3 regions of the Ensifer sp. Root31 genome follow, and region 3 is predicted to be linked to each of the others. Evidence: predicted binding sites of a transcription regulator. Region 3 holds the regulator's gene; each other region holds the start of a gene.

Evidence for each region. Region 3 encodes HrcA, which represses chaperone genes, less so after heat shock. Its sites were predicted from a motif close to GTTAGCACTCNCNNNNNGNGAGTGCTAAC; they were not measured.
Region 1: the regulator HrcA is predicted to act here: its motif matches at 7,668-7,696, upstream of ASD00_RS26755 (co-chaperone GroES).
Region 2: the regulator HrcA is predicted to act here: its motif matches at 6,705-6,733, upstream of groES (co-chaperone GroES).

What each region holds. Positions count from the first base shown of each region.
Region 1 is NZ_LMCO01000035.1:36,933-47,339, forward strand. It holds gene ASD00_RS26710 (AraC family transcriptional regulator) at 1-244, shown strand, start outside; partial or broken gene ASD00_RS42560 (Fic family protein) at 717-871, opposite strand; gene ASD00_RS26715 (TetR family transcriptional regulator) at 1,013-1,657, opposite strand; gene ASD00_RS26720 (GntR family transcriptional regulator) at 1,680-2,351, opposite strand; gene dctP (TRAP transporter substrate-binding protein DctP) at 2,576-3,562, shown strand; gene ASD00_RS26730 (TRAP transporter small permease subunit) at 3,632-4,150, shown strand; gene ASD00_RS26735 (TRAP transporter large permease) at 4,147-5,448, shown strand; gene ASD00_RS26740 (type II 3-dehydroquinate dehydratase) at 5,463-5,915, shown strand; gene ASD00_RS26745 (NYN domain-containing protein) at 6,168-6,911, opposite strand; gene ASD00_RS26750 (BrnA antitoxin family protein) at 7,193-7,420, shown strand; gene ASD00_RS26755 (co-chaperone GroES) at 7,751-8,143, shown strand; gene groL (chaperonin GroEL) at 8,112-9,746, shown strand; partial or broken gene ASD00_RS41980 (IS5/IS1182 family transposase) at 9,881-10,096, shown strand.
Region 2 is NZ_LMCO01000067.1:140,269-150,675, reverse strand. It holds gene ASD00_RS37630 (GNAT family N-acetyltransferase) at 1-470, opposite strand, end outside; gene ASD00_RS37625 (hypothetical protein) at 474-1,094, opposite strand; gene ileS (isoleucine--tRNA ligase) at 1,223-4,132, opposite strand; gene ASD00_RS37615 (bifunctional riboflavin kinase/FAD synthetase) at 4,478-5,461, opposite strand; gene ASD00_RS37610 (TIGR01459 family HAD-type hydrolase) at 5,475-6,323, opposite strand; gene groES (co-chaperone GroES) at 6,792-7,088, shown strand; gene groL (chaperonin GroEL) at 7,151-8,788, shown strand; gene ASD00_RS37595 (hypothetical protein) at 9,554-10,000, shown strand; gene ASD00_RS37590 (EAL domain-containing protein) at 10,165-10,407, opposite strand, start outside.
Region 3 is NZ_LMCO01000001.1:271,456-281,862, reverse strand. It holds gene ASD00_RS01320 (DUF1801 domain-containing protein) at 1-190, shown strand, start outside; gene ASD00_RS01315 (glutathione S-transferase) at 302-916, shown strand; gene hemW (radical SAM family heme chaperone HemW) at 1,058-2,239, opposite strand; gene rdgB (RdgB/HAM1 family non-canonical purine NTP pyrophosphatase) at 2,359-3,006, opposite strand; gene ASD00_RS01300 (VOC family protein) at 3,048-3,467, opposite strand; gene rph (ribonuclease PH) at 3,485-4,204, opposite strand; gene hrcA (heat-inducible transcriptional repressor HrcA) at 4,364-5,443, shown strand; partial or broken gene grpE (nucleotide exchange factor GrpE) at 5,598-6,218, shown strand; gene ASD00_RS01280 (D-arabinono-1,4-lactone oxidase) at 6,291-7,526, opposite strand; gene ASD00_RS01275 (SDR family NAD(P)-dependent oxidoreductase) at 7,541-8,308, opposite strand; gene ASD00_RS01270 (helix-turn-helix transcriptional regulator) at 8,446-9,252, shown strand; gene ptsN (PTS IIA-like nitrogen regulatory protein PtsN) at 9,273-9,737, opposite strand; gene raiA (ribosome-associated translation inhibitor RaiA) at 9,910-10,407, opposite strand, start outside.

The sequences.
Region 1 (10,407 bases), on a different contig from region 3:
GCGTCTTTTCCGAATCGCGGAGAACCAGAGCGTGTTCGAATATGTGCGCAAACTGAGACTGGCACAGGCCTTCGCGGCCTTGAGCAACGGCGAAGCCACTGTCCTGGAGGCCAGTCTTGTTGCGGGCTATTCTTCCGCGGCCAACTTCGCGACGGCCTTCCGCCGGCAGTTCGGCATCACGCCAAGTCACCTGATGCGACGGTCCGAAAGCCGCCATTGGCCGAAGTCTTCGCAAGCAGTGTAGTTTACATCATCATCGAAAAAGAACCTCTCGGGCCGGCTTGCCGTGCTTGCGCGCATCTGCCAGCCCCGCAACCGGAGAGTTTGGCTACCTAGTTATGGGAAGGCGGCCGCTCGTTCCGTTCTGGCGATCGGCTATCCCCTCGTCATGGTGATGGCGGCGATACCCGCACTGGTGATGGTTTCCGGCCGATACGATGGTCGTCATGATGAAGCCTTGACTGCCGAACCTTGCGCTGGTCGTTCTCGCTGGAACTGGCCGAACACGTGGTCGGCGATCTCACTCTGAACAGCAAACAAGTCTTTGACGGGCCGATCCCAGCGCTCCGACCAGACGCGGATCCCTGAAGTTGCATTGACAAGCCGCGCGTATACGCGAATGCGCGGGCCTTGGCGTTGGATTGAACCTAAAGAACATAGCCAACTTTCAGGTCCCGCCCGATTTGTCGAATGTCAGCCTTGCCTTGTTAGGGCTCATCGGCCGCTCTAAGACGAGTGAGCAAGCCAGTAATCGCGATGGGCGGAACCGGAGGGAGGAGAGGCGGCACAAACGCCTGTCTAGTTCGCCACCTAGGGCGGTTTCCACGAAGCGACCTAGTCGCCCGTTGGTGTTGGGGTCTTTGTTGACCATGGCTTCCCAAGTCGATTGTTGTGCTGAAGTTAAACAGCACTACGTCTTAATAAGCGAAACGGCATTTTTGTTAATTAACGCATTCGCTTAATTAGCGATAGAGCAATAGAAGCTGGTTCGAATCCGTTCGAGAGCGATAATTTATATTGCTAGACGCAGGTAAGTGATTACAGCGTCCGCGATCATTTTCTTATGCCGTTCGTACGTGGCAGTTTCCGAAAGATTGCGCTGGAAAATCGTACTGAAGGTATGGGCGTTGGAGACCCGGAAGAAGCAGAAGGCGCTGATCAGCAAATGCAGATCGATTGCGTCGATCTCACGCTGAAAACTTCCATCCGCTTTGCCGCGCTCCAGAATGTCCGTCAGCGTTCGAATGATCGAGACGTTGAGGTCGGCAATCTCGGTGGAGCGACGCATGTGCGCGGCCAGGAGAATGTTCTCGCCGCTCACCAGTCTGACGAAGTCCGGATGGTTTTCGTCGTAGTCGAAGGTGTTTGAGATCAGCGTCCGCAGCGCCGCGACTGGCTGCATTTCGGTAAGCTGGAGATCGGCCTCGCGTGAGCGGATCTTGCGGTAGGCCTTCTCAAGGACAGCGAGATAGAGGTCTTCCTTGCTGATGAAATAGTAGTAGATCATGCGCTTGGATGTGCGCGTTCGCTCCGCGATCGCGTCGACCCGGGCGCCTGCTAACCCATGAGCGGCGAATTCCTCCGTCGCGACGGCCAGAATGTTCTCTCGCGTTCTTTCGGGGTCATTTTTGCGCGATACCTGTTCTCGCTTTTCCAATCTCCCGTCTCCGTTGAAGCATTCAGTCAAACCGACCGGTGCGTAGCACGTGATCGATGCCGTGCTCCACGTGTTGGCGCAGCATAGACCTTGCGCCTTCCACGTCGCGGGCCATGGCAAGGTCGAAGAGTTTGCGATGATCGTCCGCAACCGGTTTCCCCCGGAAGCTGCGCGCAAGCAAGTGGTAGCGTAGAAATCGATCGAACGTCGTTGCCAGCGTTTCCATCAGCACCGTAGAGCCGCAAGCCGACGCGAGCGCCTGATGGAACTCCCAGTCGTAGCGCACCCAATCCGGCGTTCGGTCGACGTCGCCGGTTAGCAAACGCTGCTCCACCGCGGCAAGCTTGTGTCTGGCTGCCACAACGCGCGCTTCCCATTCAAGGTCACCCGCGGCGAGAGACAGAGCAAGAGCATGACTCTCGAGCAGAAGGCGCATGTCACCGAGATCCCGCAGCTCCTTCGCGGAAACCGGTGCGACATGGAAGCCGCGCTGCCCTTCGGCAATCACAAGGTTTTCGGTGGCAAGCCGCGATAAGGTTTCTCTGAGGGTGGAGATGCTTACTGAGTATCGATCACGTAGGTCGTCGAGTTTCAGCTTCTGACGCGGAGATAATGTGCCCGCGATGATATCGCTCCGGATTTGGCGAAACGCCATCTCGCTCGCAGTTTCCGATGGTATATTTTGGACGATCATGTTTCCTCCCTTACTCGAATTATATCCTATGAAATGAAAAATCTATGATAAAAATTATTTGACATGAGATATTGAACATCAGAAACTCCGGCTATAGCTGGCCGCTTGTCCGCGCCTTTTTTAACTAACTGGTCCGTGCATGAACGAGGTGCTCTTCCGAGGAGGAAGAGTGAAAGTGGGAAAGAGACCGGCCACTCGACGGTCGGCTAACGGGAGGAAAATCAATGGTTTTTGAAATCGACCGACGCCGCTTTCTTGGCGTTTCCGCGGCGGCGACCGCGGCTTTTGCTTTCCCAGCATTTGCACAGGACAAACCCGTGCTGAAGTTTTCGGCGGTGTTCTCCGAGCAGGACATCCGCGCCGAGATGATGAAATCCTTCAAGGATGCCATCAAGGACAGCTTCACGCTGGAGCCGTTCTATGGCGGAACGCTCTTCAAGCAGGGCACCGAACTGGTGGCTCTCCAGCGCGGCAACCTGCAGATGGGCAATATCGCCCCGCAGGATATCTCAAACCAGATTCCCGAATGGTCTGTGCTGACCTCAGCCTATCTGTTCCGCGATGCCGCCCATCTCAAGGCGTTCTTCGACAGCGATACCGGCGCGGAATTCAAGAAAATGGCGGAAGATCAGCTCGGCGTGCATATTTTGGGTCCGACCTATTTCGGTGCACGTCAGGTGGGGCTTAAACCGGAAAAGAAGATTGCAACACCTGCCGACATGGCCGGTATCAAGCTTCGGATGCCGGGTGGCGACGCCTGGCAGTTCCTGGGGGCTGCGCTCGGCGCAAATCCGACGCCTATGGCCTATGCCGAAGTCTATACCGGTCTGCAGACCGGCGCGATCGACGGACAGGACAATCCGCTTCCGAACGTCAAGAACATGAAGTTCTATGAAGTGATGTCGCAGATCGTGCTGACCTCGCATCTGATCGGTTACGATCTGCTGACTGTTTCCAGCAAGGTGTGGGCCGACATGTCGCCGGAACAGCAGACAGCGTTCCAGGCGGCGGCGGATAGGGCGATGGCCTGGAGCCAGGAACAGCACCTGGCGCAGGAAAAGGCTCTGGTCGACGAGTTCAAGGCAGCCGGCCTCAAAATCTATGAACCGGACATTGCCGCATTCCGGAAGCATGCACAGGAGAAGTATCTCTCCTCCGATCTCGCAAAATCGTGGCCTGAAGGCATCCTCGAGAAAATAGCAGCCCTGTAGTCGTATCAGCGACAAAAAGATGTCGGCCGGGTTCGACCCGGCCGATTGGGTGAGGTGAGGAGGAATTTCGTGTCCGAGAGACTGCTTGCCTTTGGCCGGTGGCTGCGCCGGCGGGCTGAAAACATTTTGGCCCTCATGCTGTTGGGCATGTTCGTCGTGTTTCTGTTGCAGATCCTGTTCCGCTATGTCCTCAATCTCTCCATTGGCTGGACGCACGAAGTCAGCGTTGCTCTGTGGATCTGGATAGTGCTCTTCGGGTCCGCTTTCGTGATCGGCGAGAGTGAAGAAATCCGGTTCGATTTCTTCTGGGCTAGCGCGTCCGCCCGTGCCCGCCGCATCATGACGCTGATTTTTGCCGTGGCTCTTGTCGTCGCCTTCGGCGTCTCGCTGCCGGCCGTCATAGACTACGTCATGTTTATGAAGGTCGAGAAGACAGCCTATCTCAAGATCCGCTTCGACTATCTCTACTCGATCTACGTCGTCTTTGCGGTAGCAATGATCGTGCGCTACATCTGGCTTGCATGGCAGGCAGCCTTCGGCAAGGCGCCGGACGCTTTCGATCCCACGAAAGCGAGCTCCGGCGTATGAATTTCACCAGTCCTTTTTCGCTTACCATTGTCCTCATCACGGCTCTTGCCTTTTTGGGCTTGCCGATAGGGCTGTCGATGATCGTTGGTTCGATCCTGTACCTGTTTCTTGTCGGAGCCGACATGGGAACGGTGGCCGAGCAATTTCTGAACGGCATGTATTCCAACTATATCATTCTTGCAGTGCCGCTGTTTGTGCTCGCTGCCGAATTCATGAACATCGGCTCGATGACGGAGCGGCTTCTCAACTTCTGTAATGTTCTCGTTGGTCGGTTCCGCGGCGGCCTTGCGCAGGTGAACGTGGTGCAGAGCATCGTATTTGCGGGCATGTCCGGCTCTGCGATCGCGGATGCGGCGGGCAGCGGGCGCATGATGCAGAATATGATGACCCGAGACGGGCGTTACACGCCAAGCTATGCCGCCGCGTTGACGGCTGTGACCTCCGTCATCGGCCCGATCATTCCTCCTTCCATTCCAATGGTAATCTACGCGCTCGTTTCGGACGCATCGATCGGCTATCTCTTTATCGGCGGCATGATCCCTGGACTGTTGATGGCACTTCTGCAGATGGTGCAGGTTGCAATCACCGCGCGGCGCAAGAACTTTCCGGTGGAGGACCCCGTACCGCTTCGCGATATCCCGAAGATCACCTGGCAGGCGCTTCCGGCGCTCATGATGCCGGTCGTTCTGCTTGGCTGCATCTATTCGGGCATCACGACACCGACTGAGGCTGCAGCTCTTGCGGCGGCCTACGCGCTGGCCATTTCCGTCGTGATCTATCGCAGTATTTCGTTGGTGGCCTTCTACGACGCATTAAAGACCAGCTCGAAGACGACAGCATCAATCGGCATGCTGATCGCCGGCTCGCTGGTCTTCAACTACGTTGTCACGATTGAGAACATCCCGGAGACACTGCGTGTGCTTTTGACGGGTTGGGATCTGTCACCAATTGGCTTTCTGATCCTCGTCAACGTCCTTCTGCTCCTGCTAGGCTGCGTGCTGGAGGGGACAGCAATCCTACTGATTATCGTTCCCGTATTCATCCCGACCGCGCAAGCGCTTGGTATCGATATGGTGCATTTCGGGGTCATGGTGGTCGTCAACGTCATGTTGGGGCTGGTTACACCACCCTACGGGCTGTTGCTTTTTATCATGACCAACATTTCCGGTGCGCCGGTGCGCGACATCATTCGCGACGCGTTGCCGTTTCTTGGCTGGATGGTGCTCTGCCTGGCGCTCATCACCTTCTTTCCCGACCTCGTACTCTGGTTGCCGCGCCTCACGGGCTACCAGGGGTAACAGGTAAAGCGATCATGACAGACCCCAAACCCCTCTTCATTCTCAACGGACCAAACCTCAACCGGCTTGGAAAACGCGAGCCGGAGATTTACGGCTACACGACACTCGGCGAAATCGAAACGTGGTGCAAGCAGGCGGCTGGAAAGCGGCCGGTGGAATTTCGCCAGACGAACAGCGAGGAACGGCTTATCGAATGGGTGCACGAAGCGATCGATGAGGACGCTGCAGGCATCATCATCAATCCAGCCGCGTTCACGTTCACATCGCTTGCTTTGCTGGATGCGTTAAAGATGTTTCCAGGCCCGATCATCGAATTTCACATCAGCAATGTTCACAGGCGTGAACCGATCTATCACCGCTCCTACGTCTCGATGCGTGCTACTGCGGTAATAGCGGGTCTGGGGGCTACAGGCTATCCCACAGCGGTTCATGCCATTGAAGCGCTCATTGAGCAAAACAAGGTCTGATGGTGCTCGCAATGTCTTGCGCCACTCCCGACACACAGAGCTGTGCTATCGATCCGCGTCGAAAGATCATTGCAGCCTATGTCGACGATGAGAGTCCAGAGATTGTAAGCGCGGCTAAACACGATTATCGACGACAGCTACACTATGCTCCAGCTTGCGAGCAGGCTTCGGCAAGAGGCGATCTTAGCAAGGGGCTCGCATTTGGCGGTCACGCACAGGGCGACACCTTCCGGGAGTTCGAATGGCGGGGACTCAGGCCTTTTTTTTAGATGCTTGTTGTTTAACGCGGATCCGTAGCGGCTTGCCTTCCATTTGCTCGATATCGAAGGCGTTTGTCTTGCGCACGAGATCGCTGAGCTTGCGAAAGCCGTAGGTTCGCGGATCGAAGTCCGATGCCAGGTTCGCCAATTGCGTGCCGATGGACCCAAGCGGGACCCATCCGTCTTCGCTTTCCATCTGGGAGATGACCTTCTTGATGATGGGGGTCGCGGCCTTCGGCTGCTGAAGCGGAGTGGGCGTCTGAGCCGATTCCGCACCATTTGACGCGACGATCGGTAGGAGGTTTTCCGTGTAAATGAATCTGCGGCATGCCTGACGGAAGCTTTCCGGCGTCTTTTGCTCGCCGAAGCCGAAAACATCGGTGCCTTGCTCGCGGATCCGCGACGCCAGACGTGTGAAATCACTATCGGACGAGACCAGACAGAAGCCATCGAAGCGACCGCTGTGCAACAGATCCATTGCGTCGATCACGAGGGTGATATCAGACGCGTTCTTTCCGGTGGTATACGCAAACTGCTGCTGCGGTATGATTGCGTGACGCGACAGCACTTCGATCCATGCTTTCGATCGTCCACTGGCGAAATCTCCGTAGATGCGCCTGACGCTGGCCTCTCCGATCTTGGCGATTTCCTCAAACAGGCCATCGGCAATTTTAGCCGAAGCATTGTCGGCATCGATCAGGACGGCGAGACGAGGAGACCGTGCTTCACCAGACATTGAACTCTCCTTTCACTTCCGCGACGGCTCGAATGTGTTCCCAGCTGTTCCAGCTTTGAGAGGTCAGTTCCGGCTGGAGGCGGTATGAGCCCTAAGCCTGCTCTAATGAGAGGCCTGCTTCGCTCACCTGAAAAGCAACCGATCACTCAATCCCCCATAAAGCCCTTGCCACAAGGCGTCCATGTATGAAGCATACAAACGCTACTTTGGGAATCCTTGCACTTCCTAACACGTGCCAGCTCGGGGCGAGAAATGGCATCAGAAAGGCATGAGGCTGGCAGATGGTTAAAGCTAATTCCACACGAGCTACCAGCGACTTGGTGCAGCAGGTTCTGGAACGTCCGCGAGCGCTCAAGAAGAAAGTGTTGCCCTCCGACGGTTCCACGACGAAACTCACCCTCAACGTCGATACCGACGTGGTCGACTGGTTCAAGTTATCCGGTGCCCATTGGCGCTCAAGGATGCAAGAGGCTCTTCGAAACGCCACCGAACTCGACAAGGATGTTTGATCCCGACGGATCCGTCTCGAATTTCCTCGGCAACAACCGGGTATCCTTCTCTTTGGCGTGCGAAACCGCGAGTTTGACGGCGGAGCCAATCCCACGCTGCTGCCCACAGTCAACGTGGCTGCCGCCTCGCATTGGGGCAAAGGAGAAAAACCGACGGCCGCGTCTGGCCTCTCCGTTGGCGCGTTGAGGTCGCTCTCGATCGGTGAGGAGCCCTATTGGTAGGAGACGATGTCGGCGGAATATGTATTTTGGCACTCCTATCTATCGAGTGCCAAAGGTGCTATGTAAGGATTGCAGCCGCCCTATGTGCAGGCCGCAGAAAGAATCCCTATGAAAATCCGTCCACTGCATGACCGCGCCGTCATCCGGCGCGCGCAAGGCTATCTCAAATCCAAGGGCGGGATCATCACTCGCGACATTGCCAAGGAAAAGCCGCAGGAAGGCGAAGTGATCGCCGGCTGTCGAGGCACCCGTAATGAATGCGGCAAGCTGATTCCGCTCGACGCCACGTTCGGTGATAGGATCTTGCTCGGCAAGCGGTCCGGTACCGATTTCAGGATCGACGGTGAGGCACCCCTGATCAAGAACGAGCCCGACATCATGGACGTTGTCGAAAAGACCGTCGCGGCCAAGAAAGCTGCCTGGCCGTCGATTTCCGACCGCAATCTCAAGACCGAACTGGACGAACACAATGTCTGCCAAGGAAATCAAATTCTCCACTGATGCGCGCGATCGCATGCTGCGCGGTGTCGAGTTGCTCAACAACGCCGTCAAGGTGACGCTGGGCCCCAAGGGCCGCAATGTTGTCATCGACAGGGCCTATGGCGCGCCGCGCATCACCAAGGACGGGGTCGCAGTTGCCAGGGAAATCGAGCTGGCCGACAAGTTCGAGAACATGGGCGCGCAGATGGTGCGCGAGGTGGCCTCTAAGACCAACGACCTCGCCGGTGACGGCACCACGACGGCGACTGTGCTCGCTGCCTCCATCCTGCGCGAAGGCGTCAAACTCGTCGCCGCCGGCATGAATCCCATGGATCTCAAGCGTGGCATTGACCTTGGTGTCGCTGCTGTCGTCAAGGAAATCCAGGCGCGCGCCAAGAAGGTAGAGTCTTCGGGCGAGATTGCGCAAGTCGGAACCATTGCCGCCAATGGCGACGCGACGGTCGGCGAGATGATCGCCAAGGCGATGGACAAGGTCGGTAATGAAGGCGTAATCACCGTCGAGGAAGCCAAGACGGCCGAGACCGAGCTCGACGTTGTCGAGGGCATGCAATTCGACCGCGGCTATCTCTCGCCCTATTTCGTCACCAATGCCGAGAAGATGCGCGTGGAGCTGGAGGACCCCTACATCCTCATCCACGAAAAGAAGCTTGGCAATTTACAAGCTATGCTGCCAATACTCGAGGCGGCCGTGCAGAGCGGCAAACCGCTGCTGATCCTCTCCGAGGATGTCGAGGGCGAGGTTCTGGCGACGCTGGTTGTAAACAAGTTGCGCGGTGGCCTGAAGGTCGCGGCCGTCAAGGCCCCGGGCTTCGGCGATCGCCGCAGGGCCATACTGGAAGACATTGCCGTCCTCACGGCCGGTCAGATGATCTCCGAGGATCTCGGCATCAAGCTCGAGAACGTCACGCTCGACATGCTCGGCCACGCCAAGCGCGTGCTGATCGAGAAGGACACCACCACGATTATCGACGGCTCCGGCGATAAAGCGACAATCCAGGCGCGCATCCAGCAGATCAAGGCACAGATCGAGGAGACGACCTCCGACTATGACAAGGAAAAACTCCAGGAACGCCTGGCGAAACTCACCGGCGGCGTCGCGGTAATCCGCGTCGGCGGCGCGACCGAAATCGAGGTCAAGGAAAAGAAGGACCGTATCGACGATGCGCTGAACGCCACGCGCGCAGCGGCTGAGGAAGGCATCGTTCCTGGCGGTGGTGTTGCCCTGTTGCGCGCGAGGTCGGTCCTGGTGGGACTGACCGGAGCGAATGCGGACGCCACGGCGGGCATCTCGATCGTGCTCAGGGCGCTGGAAGCTCCGATCCGGCAGATCGCCGAGAACGCCGGTGTCGAAGGCTCGATCGTCGTGGGAAAACTCACCGACAGCAGGGATCACAACCAGGGCTTTGACGCGCAGACGGAGACCTATGTCGATATGATCAAAGCCGGCATCATCGACCCTGCGAAGGTTGTGCGGACCGCTTTGCAGGACGCCGGCTCAATCGCGGCACTTTTGATCACTGCCGAAGCGATGATCGCCGACATTCCCTCAATACAATCTGCCCGGCCGGCCGGCAACGGCGGCATGGGCGGGATGGGATACTGAGAACAGTCTGAACGGCGTTGGTGCGCGGTTCGTTTGTTGGTGTGGGTTGGCTTCCGATGTAGCAATTGTAGTGCAGCCATGCCTTTTAAACACAACTCCTGCCGCCGCCATCATCTTGAGAAGATGAAGTTGAGGGTGACGAACCCGGCCAACGGCACCAGCATATCGCCGTAATCAGCAGATACTGCCGGATGAATTGGCAGGCCTCCAACGGTTACGGCAAACGCTCGCTGTCGAGACCGCCATCGGACGATACAATCGATCGTCGGGCGGCGTTTGCGGCCCGGTCGCTTCCCGTTCAGCAGACCGAAGTCGCCATCGGCTGCGCAGTCTTCAACCGAAAGCTTGCCGGGCGCACGCCCGAAATCCGTCCGCAAGGCAGCCACAGCATAGTATGCCATTTCAAAGATGCCCATCCGCTCAAGTCCGGATCTCTGCACCAAACCTGGGCAGCGGGCTTCGCGTCGCGCTCAGTATGTATTGAGAACGTCGAGGGCTTGGTCTGCATTCTCACGATTGAGGCCAGTCATTCTCCACGCATCGACCTGCGCAGGCTTGCCGCTAAAGACGTGGTAGATCGTCCAGGATCCGTCCACTTCAACACGTCGGCCGAATTGATAGCGGCCGTGAATTTGGTGTGGCGCGTGGCCCTCGTTCTTCC
Region 2 (10,407 bases), on a different contig from region 3:
GCGAAAGACTCTAGCGCCGCACCCGCAAGCCGGTAGCGCGTCCACTCCGACATCGGTTCGGCGCCGACGGCTTCGTAAACGCGGATTGCCGGCTCGTTCCAATCGAGCACGCTCCATTCGAAACGACCACAGCCTTCCTCGACGGCGATCTTGGCGAGATGCTTCAACAGCATCTTGCCCGCGCCGGAGCCGCGGCAATCCGGCGTTACGTAGAGGTCTTCGAGATAAAGCCCCTTGCGCGCCTGCCAGGTGGAGTAGTTGTAGAACCACATGGCAAAGCCAGCCGGCTTTCCGTCCTTCTCGCAGATCACCGCACGGGTGAGCGCATCCGGGCCAAAGAGCGAGGCCTGCAACTGCTCGACCGTCGCCTCGACTTCGTCGGGCGCCTTCTCGTAGGTGGCCAGTTCTGTGATGAAGCGCAGGATGGTTTCCGCGTCTTCCGGTCGCGCGTCGCGAATGCTGATCGTCATGGTTTAAAAGGGCCAGTACCACTTGCTGCCGGAATTCTTGATCTGCGCTTCCTTCTTGCGGCGGCGCTCCTTGAGCTTTTCCGGCTCACCAAGGTCGGCTTCCGAAGCTTCCGGAAGGCGGCGGTATTCGAGCGGCGGATCGCTCAGGAAGCGGCGCTTGTCGGCGTAGGCACCCATCTCGATCTTGCGCGCGTCGCGATAGGCTTGCTGCTGCTCCTTGGCCGAAAGGCGGCGGCCATTGGCGCTGGCCTTTGCGAGTGGCGAGACGTAGTTTGGGTTGTCCTTGTTGGCGTCGGCTTCTTCGCGCAGACGGTTGCGCGCCTCTTCCGGAGATTCGACCCACTCCGGATTGGCTTCGCGACTGGCGAGCGACTTCTGCGGCTCCACGAGGGCGGTCTGCTGGCCGGTAGGCGGCAGCACCAGGCCGGGGCGCGGCTGGTACTTGACCGGATCACGCTTCGTCGGGGTAAAGCTCACAGCGCTTCCGAGATCGTCGATCAACTGCTCGCCAGCCGATTTGTCGGTGCCGTAGGTCGGACCGCCGATGCAGCCGGAAAGTACCAGGCCGCTCGTCATAATGGCGGCAACGCTAGCAAACAGTCGCAACTCTCGCGTCATTTCCATGAAATTCCTTCTAGCCGGCCACCGTCACGTGCGCGGCCACTCAGCGCCATGGCGGATAAATCCGCCAAATTTCGGGCAGGTTTTACCGGATGAATGCGGTAAGCGCAATTCATCCGGTAAATGATCCCTTAAGCCTTGAAGCCAAGTTCCCGCAGGGCGGCGGCATCGCGGGCAGACACCTCAGGGTAGAGTGCATCCGAACCGACATCGGTCGTGATCCGCCAGGAGCGGGCGCACTTGCGGCCAACGGCGGCCTCCGGAACGACGCCAACCTTGGCGACCTCAGGCAGACGGAAGGCGTCGGCAGGGCCCTCGCCCGCCTCGACGGTGATCGCCGACGTGATGCAGATCTCGGCGAAGTCTTCGCCTTCGAGCGCCTTCAACAGCTCCGGATCGGCGATGTAGACGACGGGAGCCGCCTCCAGCGACGAGCCGATACGCTTCTCGCGACGCTCGATTTCAAGCGCCCCGGTCACGACCGTGCGCACCGCGCGGATCTTTTCCCACTTCGCCTCGAGGGCGTCGTTCTTCCATTCCGCCGGGATCGCCGGGAACTGCTCGAGATGGACCGAGACAGCGTCAGGCTTGCGCGACAGCCATGCTTCTTCGCAGGTGAAGGGCAGCATCGGCGCGAGCCACAGCACCAGGCAATCGAACAGCTTGCGGATCACCGCAAGCGCCGACCGGCGACGAAGGCTCGACGGTGCGTCGCAATAGAGCGCATCCTTGCGCACGTCGAAATAGAACGCGGAGAGTTCGACGTTCGAGAAATCGATCAGAGCGCGGGCGATCCTCTTGAAGTCGAACGCGTCATAACCTTCACGAACGACCTGGTCGAGTTCGGCCAGGCGATGCAGCATCAGTTTTTCCAGCTCGGGCAGCTCGGCGTGGGCGACTTCCTCGCCCTTGTCGTGCGCCAGCGTGCCCAGCATCCAGCGGATGGTATTGCGCAGCTTGCGATAGGCGTCGATGTTGGTCTGGATGATCGTCTTGCCGAGGCGCTGATCTTCCCAATAGTCCGTCGTCATCACCCAGAGGCGCAGGATGTCGGCGCCGGCATCCTTCATCACTTCCTGCGGCGTGACGGTGTTGCCCTTCGACTTCGACATCTTCTCGCCCTTCTCATCCATGGTGAAACCATGAGTGACAACGGCGTTGTAGGGCGCACGGCCGCGCGTTGCGCAGGATTCGAGCAGCGACGAATGGAACCAGCCGCGGTGCTGGTCGGAGCCTTCGAGATAGACGTCAGCCGGCCACTTCAGATCCGGACGATCTTCGAGCGTGAAGGTATGCGTCGAGCCTGAATCGAACCAGACGTCGAGAATGTCCATGACCTGGTGCCACTTCTCGTGGTCGTGGTCATTACCGAGGAAGCGATCCTTGGCACCTTCGGCGAACCAGGCATCGGCGCCTTCCTGCTCGAAGGCTTCGAGAATGCGGGCGTTGACGGCCTCATCGACAAGGATCTCGCCCTGCTCGTCGGCAAAGATCGCGATCGGAACGCCCCAGGCACGCTGGCGCGAGAGCACCCAGTCCGGACGTCCCTCGATCATCGCACGCAGGCGGTTCTGGCCGGCGCCGGGGACGAAGCGGGTATCGTCGATGGCCGACAGGGCGCGCGAGCGCAGCGTCGTGCCGTCGCCGAAGCCCTTGTCCATGTAGACGAACCACTGCGGCGTGTTGCGGAAGATCACCGGCTTCTTGGAACGCCAGGAATGCGGATAGGAATGCTTCAGACGGCCGCGGGCAAACAGCGCGTGACGGGCGATCAGCGCCTTGATGACGCGATCATTGGCATCGCCCTTCTTGCCCTTGTCGTCGAGCACGCGGCCGGCGCCACCTTCGGCGTCCGGGCCGAAGCCATGGGCGTCGGCGGTGAAATAACCGGCGTCGTCGACGGTGAACGGAATTGCCGAGGAGATGCCGCGGGCTTCAAGCGCGCGGGCATTGTCCATCCAGGCGTCAAAGTCCTCGCGGCCGTGGCTCGGCGCCGTGTGCACGAAGCCGGTGCCGGCGTCGTCGGTGACATGGTCGCCATCGAGCAACGGCACCTTGAACGCGTAACCGCCACCCAGCCCATGCAGCGGATGGGCGCAGGTGACGGCGGCCAGTTCAGCGCCCTCGATGTCGCGGACGAAATTGAAGGTGAGCTTCGCCTTGGCGGCGGACTCGTCTGCCAGACGTTTGGCGAAGATCAGCTTTTCGCCGGGCTGCGGACCGAAATCGTTCTCTGCAGTCGCAACCTCGTAGAGACCATAGGCGTAACGCGAGGAGAAGGCGATGGCGCGGTTGCCGGGGATCGTCCAGGGTGTGGTCGTCCAGATCACGACGAAGGTGCCTGCAAGATCTGCCGAGCCTTCGGTGACCGGGAACTTCACCCAGATCATGTCGCTTTCGACGTCGGCATATTCGACTTCGGCTTCGGCGAGCGCCGTGCGCTCGACGACCGACCACATCACCGGCTTGGAGCCGCGATAGAGCTGCCCCATCTTGGCGATTTTCATCAGTTCGCCGGCGATGCGGGCTTCGGCGTGGAAGTTCATCGTCGTATAGGGGTTGTCGAAGTCGCCCTCAATGCCGAGGCGCTTGAACTCTTCCGCCTGGATCTGGATCCAGCCCGCAGCGAAGTCGCGGCATTCCTTGCGGAACTCGTTAACCGGGACCTCGTCCTTGTTCTGGCCCTTCTCGCGATACTTCTCCTCGATCTTCCATTCGATCGGCAGGCCGTGGCAATCCCAGCCCGGCACGTAGTTGGCGTCGAAGCCGCGCATCTGGAACGAGCGGTTGATGACGTCCTTGAGGATCTTGTTCAGCGCATGGCCGATATGGATGTTGCCGTTGGCGTAGGGAGGGCCGTCATGCAGCACGAATTTCTCGCGACCGGCGGCCGAGGCACGCAGCTTCTTGTAGAGACCCATCTTCTGCCAGCGGGAAACCGTTTCGGGCTCCTTCTGCGGCAGGCCGGCACGCATCGGAAACTCCGTCTGCGGCAGATAGAGGGTGGAGGAATAGTCGATCTTCTCAGCGGTATCTGTCATGGTCTTTGCAATCGTCTTTTCCGCGCGGATCATCGCGCATGCGAAAGGGTTCGGTATCCGGCGCATAACCCTGAAATCGGGATCGATTTTCGGAAAAGGATCATGCGCAGCTTCAAAGTGTTCGAGCTACCTTAGCGTGTCCAAGAGACGCGCGGCGCTCCAGAGATGACTGAGGCGTTGGAAACGCCGAAATCCCGGACCTTCCGGCGGCCTAGTGCGCGCGGAAAGCCGGGCCAATAATTCGCTGATCGATGGTCAGTCGACGGTGCCGGGTCATGGTGGCCGGTTGTTTAAGGCGTTTTCGGCCTTTTGAAAAGGTCCGCCGCTTCGGCGCGACGGATTTCTTTAGGCGAAGTTGATCCGGCGATCGATATCGCTCAAGGGCGTGACGCCGGAGAGCAACGCCCTCGCCTCGTCTTCGTCCTTTCGGATCTGCGCCACCAGCGGGTCGAGCCCGTCGAACTTCAGCTCGTCGCGCAGGTGGCCGAAGAACGAAACCGAACAGACCTCGCCGTAGAGATCGCCGGAAAAATCGAAGACGAAGGTTTCAAGCAACGCCTCGCCGTCGCTGTCGACGGTCGGACGCCGGCCAAAGCTGGCAACGCCATCATAGAGCGAGCCGTCAGCCCGGCGGAAGCGCACGGCATAGATGCCGGTTCTAAGTTCGACCTCGGGCGGTAGACGCATGTTGGCCGTGGGATAGCCGAGGGTCCGCCCGAGTTTTTTGCCGTCGATTACTTCGGCCTCGACCGTGTAGCGATAGCCGAGCAAGCCGGCCGCGTGAGAAACGTCGCCCTGGCCGAGCAGCGAGCGAATGAAGCTCGAGGAGATCACCGAGGCATTCTCATCGCGGAAGGCGTCGACCAGGGTGACGCCGAAGCCGTTTTCGCCGCCCGCCGCCATCAGAAAGGCGGGACCGCCTTCGCGCCCCTTGCCGAAATGGAAATCGAACCCGGTGACCACATGCGAGGCATGCAGCCACTCCAGGAGCACCCGATGGATGAAATCGGACGCGGAAAGTTCGGAGAAGGTGCGATCGAACGGGTATTCGATGACGGCGCCAAACCCCATGCCTTCGAGGATACGGGCTTTCAGCGGTGCGGGCGTCAGCCGGAAGACCGGCGTGTCTGGCCGAAAGACCGTGCGCGGATGCGGCTCGAAGGTCAACACCAGTGCGGGAACGACGCGTGCCGCGGCTTCTTCCAGCGCTCGCTCCAGCACGGATTGGTGGCCGCGGTGAACACCGTCGAAATTGCCGATGGCGACAACGCCGCCACGCAGACGCTCGGGCAGCGGGTCGCGGGTTTCGTTGCGATGAAAAACCGTCATCTCGATCTTCCCGTCAGGCGAGCCTGGGCATCCACCACTTCGGCGAAGCACCTTCCTTCCTCAGGAAGGCAGTAAGCTTCGCCTCGTCGGTGCGGCTTTCGTTCATGTATTCTTGCGCGTGAATACCGGCACTGATGTAAAGCAGATCGAAGCCGGCATCCTGGGCGCCCTTGACATCGGTCGGCATACCGTCGCCGACGGCGATGACACGCGACAGATCGAGTGGACCGCGAACGGCCTTGGCTTCCGTCAGCGCGGCACGGTAGATGGAGATATAGGGCTTTCCGGCGATCCGGGCTTCGCCGCCGAGCTCCTCGTAAAGCTTGGCGATGGCGCCGGCACAGGGGATCAGCCGGTGGCCGCGCTCGACCACCAGGTCCGGATTGGCGCAGATGAACGGGATCTTGCGCTTGGCAAGTCCGGTCAGCGTCGCGCGATAGTGCTCCGGCGTTTCGGTTTCATCGTCGTAGAAGCCGGCGCAGACGACGGTCTCTGCATCTTCCGACGAGACGATCTCGGTGCCGAGCCCTTCGAGCAACGGCAGATCGCGTTCGGCGCCGATGAAGAAAATCTTCTTGTCGGCTGCGGCGATCAAGGTGCGGGTCACATCGCCCGACGTGACGATGCGATCATAGGCTTCATCGGGAACGCCCAGCCCGCGGATCTGTACCTTGACGCTGGGGCTTGGCCGGGGAGAATTGGTGATGAGGACAACCGTAAGCCCTGCTGCACGCGCTTCCGCCAGGGCCTCGCAGGCCGACGCAAACGCCTGAACGCCGTTGTGGAGAACACCCCAGACGTCACAGAGCACGACGTCATAGCGCCCTGCGATTTCCCGAAAACTGTTGATCCTTGCGGCCATGCGGGCTTCCTGCAAACTCGGTTTCCGGCTTGCATGGCAAGGAAGGGCCGAGAATACAAGCCTCGCGCCTAGAAAATCGCCGCCATTCCCAAGGATTCGGCGCCCGCCCCTCCCTCATGCCGAGGAGACGGTCCACGGGACATCAGCGTCAGGGCCTGCCGACCCCGAGGCTCATGATAACAACCGGATCGGGCAGCGAGACCAGGCAAATCCTCGATATCGGATCTGCCCAAATTCCGACCGCTTCATGCAATAGGCAGGCAAACGTTCCGGCCCGGCCGCCGTTCGTTGCCTGTCATCAGCCGCCGATAATCATGTCGCCTGAAATTTTTTGAACGGCCAATCCTTGACTCGTCCCGGACCCAGCCTTATCTCGGCCTCGCTAGCACTCGACAAAAGAGAGTGCTGACACCCATCCATCGGGTCGTTGAGCGATCCGTAGTGTCATTTGATCGAGGGATTAGACTAATGGCAAGCACCAATTTCCGCCCGCTGCACGACCGCGTTGTCGTCCGCCGCGTCGAGTCTGAGGAAAAGACCAAGGGCGGCATCATCATTCCGGACACCGCTAAGGAAAAGCCGCAGGAAGGCGAAATCGTCGCTGTTGGCTCGGGCGCCCGTGACGAAAGCGGCAAGGTTGTTGCTCTCGACGTCAAGGCTGGCGACCGCGTTCTGTTCGGCAAGTGGTCGGGCACCGAAGTCAAGATCAACGGCGAAGACCTTCTCATCATGAAGGAAGCCGACATCATGGGCATCATCGGCTGATCTGCCGTCGTCCACACCTTTTCATGACAACCAATGGGCAATGAGCCCGGGAGTTTTCTCAAATGGCTGCAAAAGAAATCAAATTCGGCCGCACCGCGCGCGAAAAGATGCTGCGTGGCGTCGATATCCTCGCTGACGCCGTAAAGGTCACGCTCGGCCCGAAGGGCCGTAACGTCATCATCGACAAGTCCTTCGGCGCTCCGCGCATCACCAAGGACGGCGTATCAGTTGCCAAGGAAATCGAACTTGAAGACAAGTTCGAAAACATGGGCGCCCAGATGGTCCGCGAAGTTGCTTCGAAGACCAACGACATCGCCGGCGACGGCACCACGACTGCAACCGTTCTGGCCCAGGCGATCGTTCGCGAAGGCGCCAAGGCTGTTGCTGCCGGCATGAACCCGATGGACCTGAAGCGCGGCATCGACCTCGCTGTCACCGAAGTCGTCAAGGATCTCCAGGCCAAGGCCAAGAAGATCAACACTTCGGAAGAAGTCGCACAGGTCGGCACGATCTCGGCAAACGGCGAGCGTCAGATCGGCCTCGACATCGCAGAAGCGATGCAGAAGGTCGGCAACGAAGGCGTCATCACGGTTGAAGAAGCCAAGACCGCCGAAACCGAACTCGAAGTCGTCGAAGGCATGCAGTTCGACCGTGGCTACCTCAGCCCCTACTTCGTCACCAACCCGGAAAAGATGGTCGCTGACCTCGACGACGTCTTCGTTCTCCTCCACGAGAAGAAGCTCTCGAACCTCCAGGCCATGCTCCCGGTTCTCGAAGCTGTCGTTCAGACCGGCAAGCCGCTCCTCATCATCGCTGAAGACGTCGAAGGCGAAGCTCTTGCTACGCTCGTCGTCAACAAGCTGCGTGGCGGCCTGAAGATCGCTGCCGTCAAGGCTCCGGGCTTCGGCGATCGCCGCAAGGCCATGCTCGAAGACATCGCCATCCTGACCGGTGGTACCGTGATCTCCGAAGACCTCGGCATCAAGCTCGAAAACGTCACGCTCGACATGCTCGGCCGTGCGAAGAAGGTTTCGATCTCCAAGGAAAACACCACGATCGTCGACGGTGCTGGCCAGAAGAGCGACATCGAAGGCCGCGTTTCGCAGATCAAGGCTCAGATCGAAGAAACCACTTCTGACTACGACCGCGAAAAGCTGCAGGAACGTCTTGCCAAGCTCGCTGGCGGCGTTGCCGTAATCCGCGTTGGCGGCTCGACGGAAGTTGAAGTGAAGGAAAAGAAGGACCGCATCGACGACGCTCTCAACGCGACGCGCGCTGCTGTTCAGGAAGGCATCGTACCGGGCGGCGGCGTTGCCCTGCTGCGTTCTTCCGTCAAGATCACCGTCAAGGGTGTGAACGACGACCAGGAAGCCGGCATCAACATCGTTCGTCGCGCTCTGCAGGCTCCGGCCCGCCAGATCGCTGAGAACGCTGGTGACGAAGCTTCGATCGTTGTCGGCAAGATCCTCGACAAGGACCAGGACAACTTCGGCTACAACGCCCAGACCGGCGAATATGGCGACATGATTGCCATGGGCATCATCGACCCGGTCAAGGTTGTTCGCACCGCCCTTCAGGACGCGGCTTCGGTTGCTGGCCTTCTCGTTACGACGGAAGCCATGATCGCCGAACTGCCGAAGAAGGACTCGCCGGCGATGCCGGGCGGCATGGGCGGCATGGGCGGCATGGACATGATGTGATAGGGCGCCAGCCCAATCGCAGCATTGTCCATAGAGCTTCGCCCATGCACCAAGAGCAGTTCAGCGCGTCAAGCGCGCTGAACGGGCGGCATGGACATGATGTGATAGGGCGCCAGCCCAATCGCAGCATTGTCCATAAAGCTTTGCCCATGCACTAAGAGCGGTTCAGCGCGTCAAGCGCGCTGAACGGGCAGCATGGACATGATGTGATAGGGCGCCAGCCTTATCGCGGACCTGTTCAAGCAGATCCACGATGATCCATTCGGATCGGAAAGGGCGACCCTCGGGTCGCCCTTTCTCGTTTTTGCGATAATCCTGCGGTTGCATCTAACGTGCACGTCAAAGCTGTCCGCAGGAAAAATTACCCGGTAGCTGCGGCGGCACTAAAAAAGCGTTGAAGTTGAGAAAAAACGAACTATAACACCGCCCCAAGTGGACAGAGATTCACGAGAGACTGGATGGTGGGCCTAAAGCGAGCGAAAAATCGCTCAAACTTTTCATATTAACTGTGTGTCCAAGCTCTCTTTGAGAACATCACGCAAAGCATATAAGTATTTCATCGCAAATTAAGCCGGCCTTTCCTGCGAAATCATTTCGCTTGGCGAGCTACGTCACAGTTTCGTGACCTTTCCGTACAGAAAGACGCAAACGACTATCGTGCGTGTTCTTCCTGCTATGGGTCGATGGCTGGCGAGGGTTGTATATTGGGGATGGGCCTGCCTGGTGGGAAGACGACATTCGCCAGGGGTCGTGCTGGGGTAGACCGTGTTTAAGATCACGAGAACAAATTCAGTTCCCCTCGGTGTTCCGGGACAGATGCATTCCGGTCTCCCGCATCAGGAATTCCTGGAACAGTTCTGCGTTTCCGAAGGTTGGTCGGGCGACCTGTCGACGGGCCTGTTCCGGCTTGGCGAGAAGGCGTCCGCGATCCACGGTCTCAACGAGAGCGAATGCGGGCTGCTCAATTTCGTGCGCTGCTACGACCTCGCCGACCGCAACCACGTGCTCGAGCTTTTTGAGCAGGCGGCAACCACGTGTTCGTCCTTCTGCTTCTCGACGACGATCAGCCTCGAATCCGGCCACAAGCAGCCGGTGTTCTGCATCGGCGAATCCTCGGGCCTCGAAGAACGCTATTCCGGTACGATCCACGGCATCTTCTTCTTCCCGCGCTTCCTTGTCGAAGGTGCGGGAAAGATGCTTCTGCGCCAGTAGGTGCATTCCCGCCTACAGAGCGCTTCCGCGCTTAAACAGAGTCCCAAAAGCGTTCCAGCTCGTTGTCTTTACGCGTTTCCTGGTGGAAAATCGCATCGCACTTTCCTGGAAATAGCCTCAATGATGTTTGCCGGGCCGCCGTGTCGTGCAGGCGGCGGCGACCGTCAGGCGGCCGCCACTTTCACCTTGCCCATGGCGAGACTTGAGATCGGTGCTGGTCTGCCGAGCAGGTAACCCTGCGCTTCGTCACAGCCTTCCGCCTGCAGGATATCGAGCTGCGTCTGCGTCTCGACGCCTTCGGCGAGAACAGGAACCGAGAGGCTCTGCCCGAGTGCGAGGATGGCGCGCACGATCGCCTTTGCCTGCGGACTTGCTTCCACCTCCCACATGAAGCTCTTGTCGAGCTT
Region 3 (10,407 bases):
GACGCTCGGCTTCTGGCGCGGCGCCGATATGCTCGATCTCGACCCACGACTGGCCAAGGGCGGCGGCAAGGGCGACATGGCCTTCATCAAGGTGAAAGCGACCGGCGAGGTCGACGGCGCCCAGGTGGCGCGGCTGGTAGCCAAGGGTATCGCCCTCAATGCCGAGAAGGGCGATCCGTTCAAATCTTGAACGACGAAACAAACTTGCAAAGGGCGCTCCGAAACAGAGCGCCTTTCTCTTGTCCGATGCAATACATCTTCGCGGGACCGGATAATTTCCTTCCAACACCCGCGAGGCACGATGATCCTCTATTACCAGACCCATTCCCCTTTCGCCCGCAAGGCACTCGTCTTCGCCCACGAGGTCGGCATCGCTGAGCGACTGGAGGTGATCCACCACGAGACCAGCCCGACGCTGCGCAATGAAGAGGTCCATGCCGAAAATCCACTCGGCAAGGTGCCGGTTCTCTTGCGCCCCGAGGATGCGGCGATCTTCGATTCCGACGTCATCTGCGCCTATTTCGATACGCTGCATGATAGCCGCAAGCTCATCCCCGAAAGCGGCGAGGCGCGCTGGCATGCCCTGAGATTGCAGGCCGTGGCGCAAGGGCTGGCGCAGGCGGGGATCGGGTTGCGTTGGGAAACGGAGCGACGCCCGGAAGCCTTGCGCTATCCGGCGCTCGCCGACGGCTATGCCGAAAAGATCGAGCAGACCTATGACTGGCTGGAGCAGACGCTCGATGTCGACGCGCCGCTTGATATCGGCCACATCGCGCTCGCCACGACCCTGTCCTGGATGGCGTTCCGCGACCTGCCGTCGTTCCGTGACCGGACGAAGCTGAGCGTCTGGTTCGATGCCTTCGAGGAACGACCATCGATGCGCGCGACGCCGCTCTCCGGCGAGACCCACGATTGAGCCTTCGGTTTCCTTGCGTTGGATGCAGGCAGGGCGGCCGCTAAAACATTTGCGTCTCAGACGGTGGCATCGAGACGCGATATTTCCTTGCTCTACGCATTTCCTGACGGAAAACCGCTTCGCACTTTTCCTGGAAAAGCGCTAGCAGGCGAGGTCGGCGACGACGGCGTCGAGAATCAACATGCCGGAAGGCGTGCAGCGCAGGCGGGAATTTCCCAGCCGCTCGATGAACCCGTGGTCGATCAGGAACTGCTCGCGGTCTGGATCGGGATCGCGGCCGGACAGCGTCTGCCAGCGGGCGAGATCGACGCCTTCCTTGAGGCGCAGGCCCATCAGTAACAATTCGTCGGACTGGGCCTCGAGGTCGAGCACTTCGCGCTCGACCATGCCGTGGCCGTAGGTTTCGACCAGCCGCAGCCATTCCTCCGGCTTGCGCTCGGTCGCCGTCGCCAGCTTGGCGCCGCCGACGCTGAGGCGGCCATGGGCACCAGGCCCGACGCCGGCATAGTCGCCATAGCGCCAGTAGGTGAGGTTGTGCCGGCTCTCGGCACCAGGGCGGGCATGGTTGGAGACCTCGTAGGCGGGCATGCCGATCGCCGCCGTGATGTCTTGGGTCGCCTCGTAGAGGACCGCCGATTGCTCACCATCAGGAACGATCAGCTTGCCGGCCTTGTGCAGGCCGAAGAAGGGCGTGCCCTCCTCGATCGTCAGCTGGTAGAGCGACAGGTGGTCGACGGCATAGGAGACGGCCTCCTTGAGCTCGCGTTCCCATTCCTCGACCGTCTGGTTGGGGCGGGCATAGATCAGGTCGAAGGACATGCGCGGGAAGATCTCGCGCGCCAGCCGGATCGCTTTCAGCGCGTCTTCGACATTGTGCAGCCGGCCGAGAAATTTGAGGTCCCGGTCGTTCAGCGCCTGCACGCCGAGCGAGACACGGTTGACGCCGGCCGCGCGATAGCCGTGGAAGCGCGTCGCCTCGACACTCGAAGGGTTCGCCTCCATGGTGATCTCGATGCCATCGGGCACATGCCATTCGCGGGCGATGCCCGAGAGGATAGCGTCGACCGTTGCCGGATCCATCAACGACGGCGTGCCGCCGCCGATGAAGATGCTGGTGACGGTGCGTGGACCGGAAAGCTCACGCGCCTCCGCCATTTCCTTGAGGAAAGCGGCGACGAAACGCGGCTGGTCGATCGGCTGGTGGCGCACGTGGCTGTTGAAGTCGCAATAGGGGCATTTGGCCGCGCAGAACGGCCAGTGCACATAGATCCCGAAACCGGGATCCATGCCGTCACCGAGTGCCGATAGCGTGGCCGTCTGCATCGTTGCGTCTCTCATGCGGTAGATCACGTTGACCTTGGGCCGATCGACCCGAAGTCATGACCGCGATCGCTTCTAACAAATTGGAGCGGGATGTTGCGGAAAACCGCATACACGTTTCCTCAGCCCGCTCCAAGGCAGGTTTCGGCGAAGATCTTGAAGGCGCGGGCACGGTGCGACAGCGCTTCAGCATCGCCCGGCTTCCAGCCGTGTTTCTCGTCCGCGCTCATCTCGCCGAATGTAGTGTCGTAACCCTTCGGCTGAAAGACCGGATCGTAGCCAAAACCCTGGTCGCCGCGCGGCGGCCACACGACATGGCCCTCGACCTCGCCGCGGAAAAGTTCGACATGGCCGTCTGGCCAGGCAAGGCAAAGCACCGAGACGAAACGGGCCGTGCGTTTTTCAGGCGCACTTGCGCCCTTGCCCTGCAGCGCCTTTTCGACCTTTTCCATCGCCATGGCGAAATCGCGGCTGCCGTCTTCGCGTTCGGCCCAGTTGGCGGTGTAGACGCCAGGTGCGCCATCAAGTGCGTCGATCGCCAGGCCGGAATCGTCCGAAAGCGCCGGCAGGCCCGAGGCCTTGGCCGAGGCGAGCGCCTTGATCGTCGCGTTTTCCTCGAAGGTCGTGCCGGTCTCATCCGGTTCGACGAAGTCGAGGTCGGCTGCCGACTTGGCCTCGAAGCCGAGCGGCCCGATCAGGTCGCGGATCTCGCGGATCTTGCCGGCATTGTGGCTGGCGACGATGAGCGTCTTGTCATCCAGTGTGCGCATGATGTGTCGTCTCTTAAAAGATGCGGCGCGAAGGCCGCGGTTCATTCGATGGACCAGAGGCCCGGTTCCGCGCATTCGAGGCTGTTGCCGGCCGGATCGCGGAAGTAGAAGGAGCGCGTGCCGTTCGGCCAGACAACATCGGCTTCGATCGTGACACCCGCCGTTTCCAGCTTGGCCCTCCAGGCGTCGAGTGCCGACGCGGAAACGCGGAAGCACATGTGGCCCTGGCCGGTGGTGCCGTGCGGCGGCACCGGCAGGGCCGCATCCGGCGAAGGCGGTTTGACCGTTTCCGCAGGATTGAAAATCAGCAGAACGCCCGAGCCACAGCGAAAGAACACATGTCGGTTCTCCCGCCGTGTAATCTTCTCCAGCCCCAGCACACCGCTGTAGAAGGCCTCGGCGGCGTCGAGATCCGACGCATAGAGCGCAGTCTCAAGAATGCCATCCAGCGCCGGGGCCATCGTCTCCGTCCTTCTCGTCAGCCGGCGATCGCCTGCTTCTGCAGTGCGACAAGCTCGGCAATGCCGGTCTTTGCCAGTCCGAGCAGGCTTGCGAATTCCGCTTCGCTGAAGGGTTTGCCTTCGGCCGTGCCCTGGATCTCGACAATGCCGCCGGTGCCGGTCATGACGAAATTCGCGTCGGTCTCGGCGGCGGAATCTTCGAGGTAGTCGAGGTCGATGATCGACTGGTTGGCGAAGATGCCACAGGATATGGCGGCGACATGGTCCTTCAGGACCTTCTCGACCTTCACCATGTTGCGGGCTTCCATCCACTTCAGGCAGTCATGCAGCGCCACCCAGGCGCCGGTGATCGAGGCCGTGCGCGTGCCGCCATCAGCCTGGATGACGTCGCAGTCGATCGAGATCTGGCGTTCGCCGAGTGCGGGCAGATCGACGACGGCGCGCAGCGACCGGCCGATCAAGCGCTGGATTTCCTGGGTGCGGCCGCTCTGCTTGCCGCTCGAGGCTTCGCGACGCATGCGCTCGCCGGTGGCGCGCGGCAGCATGCCGTATTCGGCCGTCACCCAACCCTTGCCGCCGTTGCGCAGCCAGGCCGGAACCTTTTCCTCAAGGCTGGCTGTGCACAGCACGTGCGTATCGCCGAATCGCACCAGACAGGAGCCTTCCGCGTGCTTGGAGAAATTGCGCTCGAACGAAACCTTGCGCATTTGGTCGATTTTTCTGCCGGATGGCCGCATCATCAAACTCCTATCGTATCTGGTGAGCCTTCTAGAGCATGGCGCAGCCAAAGGGAACCGGTGGACAGCCGGGGATCGGGGCGATTTTTCCCTTTTGCTATCGGGCGCGGGGATCACTATATTTCCGGCGGCAGGATTGGCCTGCGAACATGGAGCGACATGGTACTGCGCAATCCCGGAGTGACCGATATCGCGGCGGCGCTGGACGAGCGTTCCGGTGAAATCTTCCGTCGCATCGTCGAAACCTATTTGAACAGCGGAGAGCCTCTCGGCTCACGCAACCTTTCGCGGTTGCTGCCGATGTCGCTGTCGCCGGCGTCCGTGCGCAATGTGATGAGCGACCTCGAAGATCTCGGGCTGATCTATTCGCCGCACATCAGCGCCGGCCGCCTGCCGACGCAGACGGGCCTGCGTTTCTTCGTCGACGCCTTCATGCAGGTCGGCAATCTCTCCCCAGAAGATCGTGCTTCGATCGATCGGCACGTGCGGTTGAGCGACCATGCCCAGCCGGTCGATACGCTGCTGGCAGAGGCAAGCCAGATGCTGTCGGGCATGTCGCGCGGCGCCGGCCTCGTGATCACCGCCAAGAACGATCCGGTGCTCAAGCATGTCGAATTCATCCGGCTGGCGCCCACCAAGGCGCTGGCCGTGCTCGTCGGCGAGCATGACCAGGTCGAAAACCGCATCATCGAGCTTCCCGCCGGCGTGACGAGCTCGCAACTGACGGAAGCAGCGAACTTCTTGAATGCCCATCTCGCCGGCCAGACGATCGGCGAGGTGCGCTCGCAGCTCGAAACCGTCAAGCAGACCGTGCGCAGCGAACTCGATGCCCTGTCCCAGGATCTGGTCGAGCGTGGACTGGCGATCTGGTCGGGCAACGAGGGCGATGAAAAGCCGGCACGGCTGATCGTTCGCGGCCGGGCCAACCTGCTCGAGGGCCTGGAGGGAACCGAGGATATCGACCGCCTGCGCATGCTCTTCGACGACCTGGAAAAGAAGGACAGCCTGATCGAGCTGCTTGACCTCGCAGAGAGCGGCCCGGGTGTCAGGATCTTCATCGGTTCGGAGAACAAGTTGTTTTCATTGTCCGGTTCGTCGCTGATCGTTGCGCCCTATCGCGACAGTGAAGATCGCATCGTCGGCGCCGTCGGCGTCATCGGTCCGACGCGGCTCAACTATTCGCGCATCGTGCCGATGGTCGATTATACCGCGCAGTTGATGTCGCGGCTTTCGCGCTGATCAGGCGCTTTTGGCCACAGGCAGCATTGAACCCTTGATTTTTCGGCCCTAAACCTCGATATCGGCATCAAATCCAGTCACTGGGCATTTTACGCCATGCGGCCATCGTTGCGCGCGGGCGTCGGAATGCGGAAGACAAGACAGACGAACACCGGAGAACGTCATGACCGACGAAACAAACAAGCACGGACACGAAGCTGCCGCGACCGACGAGGCAGTCAACGATACGCCCGAGGTTGTGGAAGCGGCGCCGGTTGCCGAGCCCGATCCGCTGGAGCTTGCAAGGGCTGAGAACAACGACCTGCGCGACAAGTATCTAAGGCTCGCCGCCGAAATGGACAACCTGCGCCGCCGCACCGAACGCGACGTCAAGGATGCCAAGTCCTATTCCGTTGCTGGTTTTGCCCGCGACATGCTCGCCGTCTCCGACAATCTGCGCCGTGCGCTCGATGCCATCCCGGCTGAAGCGAAGGAAGCCGGAGAAGCGGGCCTTACTGCCCTCATCGAAGGTGTCGAGATGACCGAGCGCGCCATGCTGTCGGCGCTGGAACGTCACGGCGTGAAGAAGCTTGAGCCGGAAGGCCAGAAGTTCGACCCGAACTTCCACCAGGCAATGTTCGAAATCCCGAACGCCGACGTGCCGAACAACACGGTGCTGCAGGTCGTTCAGGCCGGCTACACCATCGGCGACCGCGTGCTGCGCCCGGCCATGGTCGGCGTATCCAAGGGCGGCCCGAAGGCGGCAGCTACGGAAGGCGACAGCCCGGCGGCCTGAGCTGCGGTCTGATCCATTTCAACGCCGCGCGTCCACTCGGATGCGCGGCGTTTCTTGTTTTCGGCAATCATATCAACCGAACAACTGCCGCAGGTGATCGTTGAGGAAACGGCCCTCCGGGTCGACTTTCGCCCGTAATGCCCGGAAATCGCCGGATCGTGGATAGAGCGCAGTCACGTCCTCCGCGCCGAGGAAATGCAGCTTCCCCCAATGCGGCCGCGAGCCGTATTGGCGCAGGATCGTATCGACGTCTTTGAGATACTCCCAATAGTCCGTGCCCGGCTCGCCCGAGACGGAAAGCGTGATCGAATCCTGCTCGTAGAACGGGCTGATCCAGCCGGTGTCGCCTGCGGTGAAGCGGTATTCGATCGGGTAGATGCAGGTCGGGTGCTTTTCCAGCATCAGCTTGCGCACAGCTTTTACAGCCTCCTTGCCGTGGGCGATGGGCACCGCATATTCAAGTTCGTGGAAGTTCGGCACATACTCGATCGGATAGATCTCCGAGGAATAGGCGATCTTCTCGAACCCCTGCTCCATCGGCGGCCGGTCGGTGATGTCGATCACCTTCATCTCGCAGACGTCGGACGTCTTGTCCGTCGTCGAAACCGACGCGGTATCCGGCAGGCAATAGCAATGCCGGCTTTCGGAAACCGGGCACCAGAAGAAGCCGAAGTGCCGATGCTTGGCGGCGAGTTCGTCGTGCTGCTCGATCATCTCGTCGAATGTGCAGCGCCAGAGCTTTTCATGCAGGTTGTAGCTGTCCATCGCCTGCAGCGTGATCTCGGAGATCACGCCGAGCATGCCGATCGAGACGCGGGCCGCCTCCAGCAGGTCCGGCGTCGTCTCGTCGACGACGAGAATGCTGCCGTCGGGCTCAACGAGCCGCATGCCGACGATCTGCGAGGCCATGTTGCCAAGTGCTGCTCCCGTGCCGTGGGTGCCGGTGGTGAGCGCCCCAGCCAGCGCCTGGCTGTCGATGTCGCCCTGGTTGATCAGCGAGAGGCCGTTCGACTTCAATACCTTGCCCAATTGGTTGATCGTCGTTCCCGCCCGGACCGAGACGCGTTTGCGCGCCTGGTCGATGGCGACCACGCCCTGCATGTTGGCAAGCGTCAGGTGGAGCCCGCTGGTCAGCGCCACCGGCGTGAAGGAATGGCCGGAGCCGGCGCAGCGCACATTGAGCCCTTGCGACGTCGCCTCGCGGACCATTTCGGCGAGCGCCGCCTCGCTCTCGGGTGCACCGCGCTGGCGCACGATGCAGGATTGGTTTCCGACCCAGTTGCGCCAGTGGCCGCCCGTCTGAAGCATATCTTTCCCCTCTCTCAGACCGCTGTGAAGCAATTGTCGACGAACAGATGCGTGCCGTTGACGAAGCTTGCCTCGTCGCTGGCCAGAAACAGCGCGGCATTGGCGACCTCTTTCGGGTCGCACATCCGCCCCTGCTGGGCAGCGATCGCCGCTTCCGAGACATCGACGCCGTATTTACTGAGGCCCACCAGTTCGCGCTTGCCGTGATCGGTGGCGATGAAGCCGGGGCAGACGGCGTTGCAGCGGATGCCGCGGTCGCGGAACTCAACCGCGATGGCACGGGCGAACATGTGGCAGGCGCCCTTCGTCGTGTCGTAGAGCACTTCCATCGGCGTCGCCGCCACGGCCGAGATCGACGAGGTGCAGACGATGCTGCCGCCGCCGGCGGCGAGCATCCCTGGAAGCACCGCCTTGGTCATCAGGAACATGCTGCGCACGTTGACGGCCATCAGCCGGTCCCATTCGTCCTCTTCCGTCTCCAGAAAGGGCCCGACCGCCAGGATGCCGGCATGGTTGAAGAGAACGGTGATCGCGCCGAAGGCTGCTTCGACCGCCTTGACGGCCGAGCTCACCTGCGCAGAAATCGAGACGTCGGCCGGCGCGAAGATCGCATCGCCGCCGTTTGCGCGGATGGCGGCGGCAACCTCTTCGCCCTTGCTGCGTGGCAGATCGACGATGCCGACCTTGGCCCCTTCGCGGGCAAAGAGTTCGGATGCGGCAAGCCCGCAGCCACCGGCGCCACCACTGATCAAAGCCACTTTTCCGGAAAGTCTGCCTGCCATCGTGTCCCCCTGTGCTCAAGCGTCGCGGCTAAACACGTGCTACGATCTTGGTCCCTCGTGGGATGAATTATTGTTGACGAAGAGGGGGCTGTCGATATCCCATGCGGGATACGGGGGTAGGGGAGAGTTCGACGCGGATGCTGGCTCGGGAGTCGGCCGATATTTCGGCCATGATCGGATTGATCGGAACACAGGATTTCGGCGGCGCGCTCGATCGCATGCTGCGCTCGGTCGCAAGCTTCGATCTCTCGGTTGCCTTCGCCTATCCCTATGATAACAGACCGATCGTGCTGCATGACGGCTACACCGCCAAGGTGTCCGCCAGCGCGCTTTCTGCCTATCTCGGCGGCGCCTATCTGCTTGACCCGTTCTATGTTGCCTGCAGCTCCGGCCAGCCGCAGGGGCTATGGCGCATGCGCGAACTTGCGCCTGACCGGTTCTTCCATTCGGAGTTTTCAAGCTCGGCCGAGGTGCATCCCTGCATCTCGATGGAAAGCGGGGTTCTGGTCGAAGAGATTGGCTTCGTCATTCCGCTCGATGACAGCGTGCAGGCCACCTATTCGCTGATGCGCGGCCGCGGCGGCACGCCGTTCAGCGACGAGGAACTGGAGCGCTTGCGGGTCTACGAGCCGATCGTGCGAGAGGCCGTGCGTTCGAACTGGCGCCAGCAAAGCCATGCCGTGGCGGCGACGCCTCGGCCCGACGACGCGATCGAAACCGCTTTCGACAGCCTCTGCGCCGACCGCCTGACCCGGCAGCAACGCAACATCGTCCGCCTGATCCTGCGCGGGCACAGCAACCTGTCGATCGGCAAGACGATGAACATCGCCGAAGGAACCGTCCGCATTCACCGCAAGAACATTTATCGCCGGCTCGGTATTTCGAGCCAGGGCGCACTGTTTCGAATTTTCATTGATCATTTGAACCGCCGTCAGCTTTACTGACGGCCGGTCCGGGCCGTGGCTCAGGCGGCGTGCGAGGTCGTGTCCTCGTTGAGCAGCGTGTAGATCGCGCTGGCGGAATCGCTCGATCGGATCTTCGCCACCATGTCGTGGTCGCGCAGTACGCGGGCGATGCGCGACAATGCCTTGAGATGGTCGGCGCCGGCGCCTTCGGGCGCCAGGAGCAGGAAGACGAGGTCGACAGGCTGGTCGTCGAGCGCTTCGAAATCGACCGGCGTGTCCAGCCGCGCAAAGATCCCGATGATCGACGGCAGGTTGTTGAGCTTGCCGTGCGGGATAGCAATGCCGTTGCCGACGCCCGTGGAGCCCAGCCGTTCACGCTGCAGGATGACATCGAAGATTTCGCGTTCCGGAAGGCCGGTGATCTTTGCCGCTTTAGCCGCCAATTCCTGAAGGAGCTGTTTTTTCGAGTTGGCCCTCATGGCCGGGATGATCGCATTTTGGTGCAGTAAGCCTGCCAATGCCATTCTTTTGTCCTCGTTCGCCGGTTAGAGCCGGACAACATCATCATAAATGCGTCGCAATGGCTCTAACCATCTTTGTCTTGGCGGGTGCCATGCACAGAAAAGTCGTATTTTCCGGCCTGTCCGCTGATCCAAGTGGCGGGAGCGCCGGCGCACCGGCACTCCCTTTTTCCACTCATCCCTTGATATTGGCGGCGTCAATCCAGCCAATATTTCCGTCGTTGCGTCTGTAGACGATATTCAACTCTGCCTTGCCGGGAGTGCGGAACATGAGGACGGGTTCATCCGTCATGTCGAGCGCCATCACGGCGCTGGCGACAGACATCGTCCTCAGGTGTTTCGAGCTTTCGGCGACGATCGTCGGTGCGTAATCCTCGGGGACTTCGTCATCCTCGAATGGCACCGAGTCCATCACTGTGTATGCCACCTCGGTACCTTGACCATTACCGTTGTGGTGGTCCTTGAGCTTGCGCTTGTAGCGACGTAGGCGCTTTTCGATGCGCTCCGACGCTGCGTCAAAGGCAGCCTGAGGGTCATTGGCCTGTCCATTCGCCTGCATAACCACGCCCGTATCGAGATGAAGCTTGCAGTCGGCGCTAAAGCGCGGTCCAGACTTTTCCACAGTGACCTGGCTTGAATATCCTCCGTCGAAATATTTGGTAACGGCCTGCTC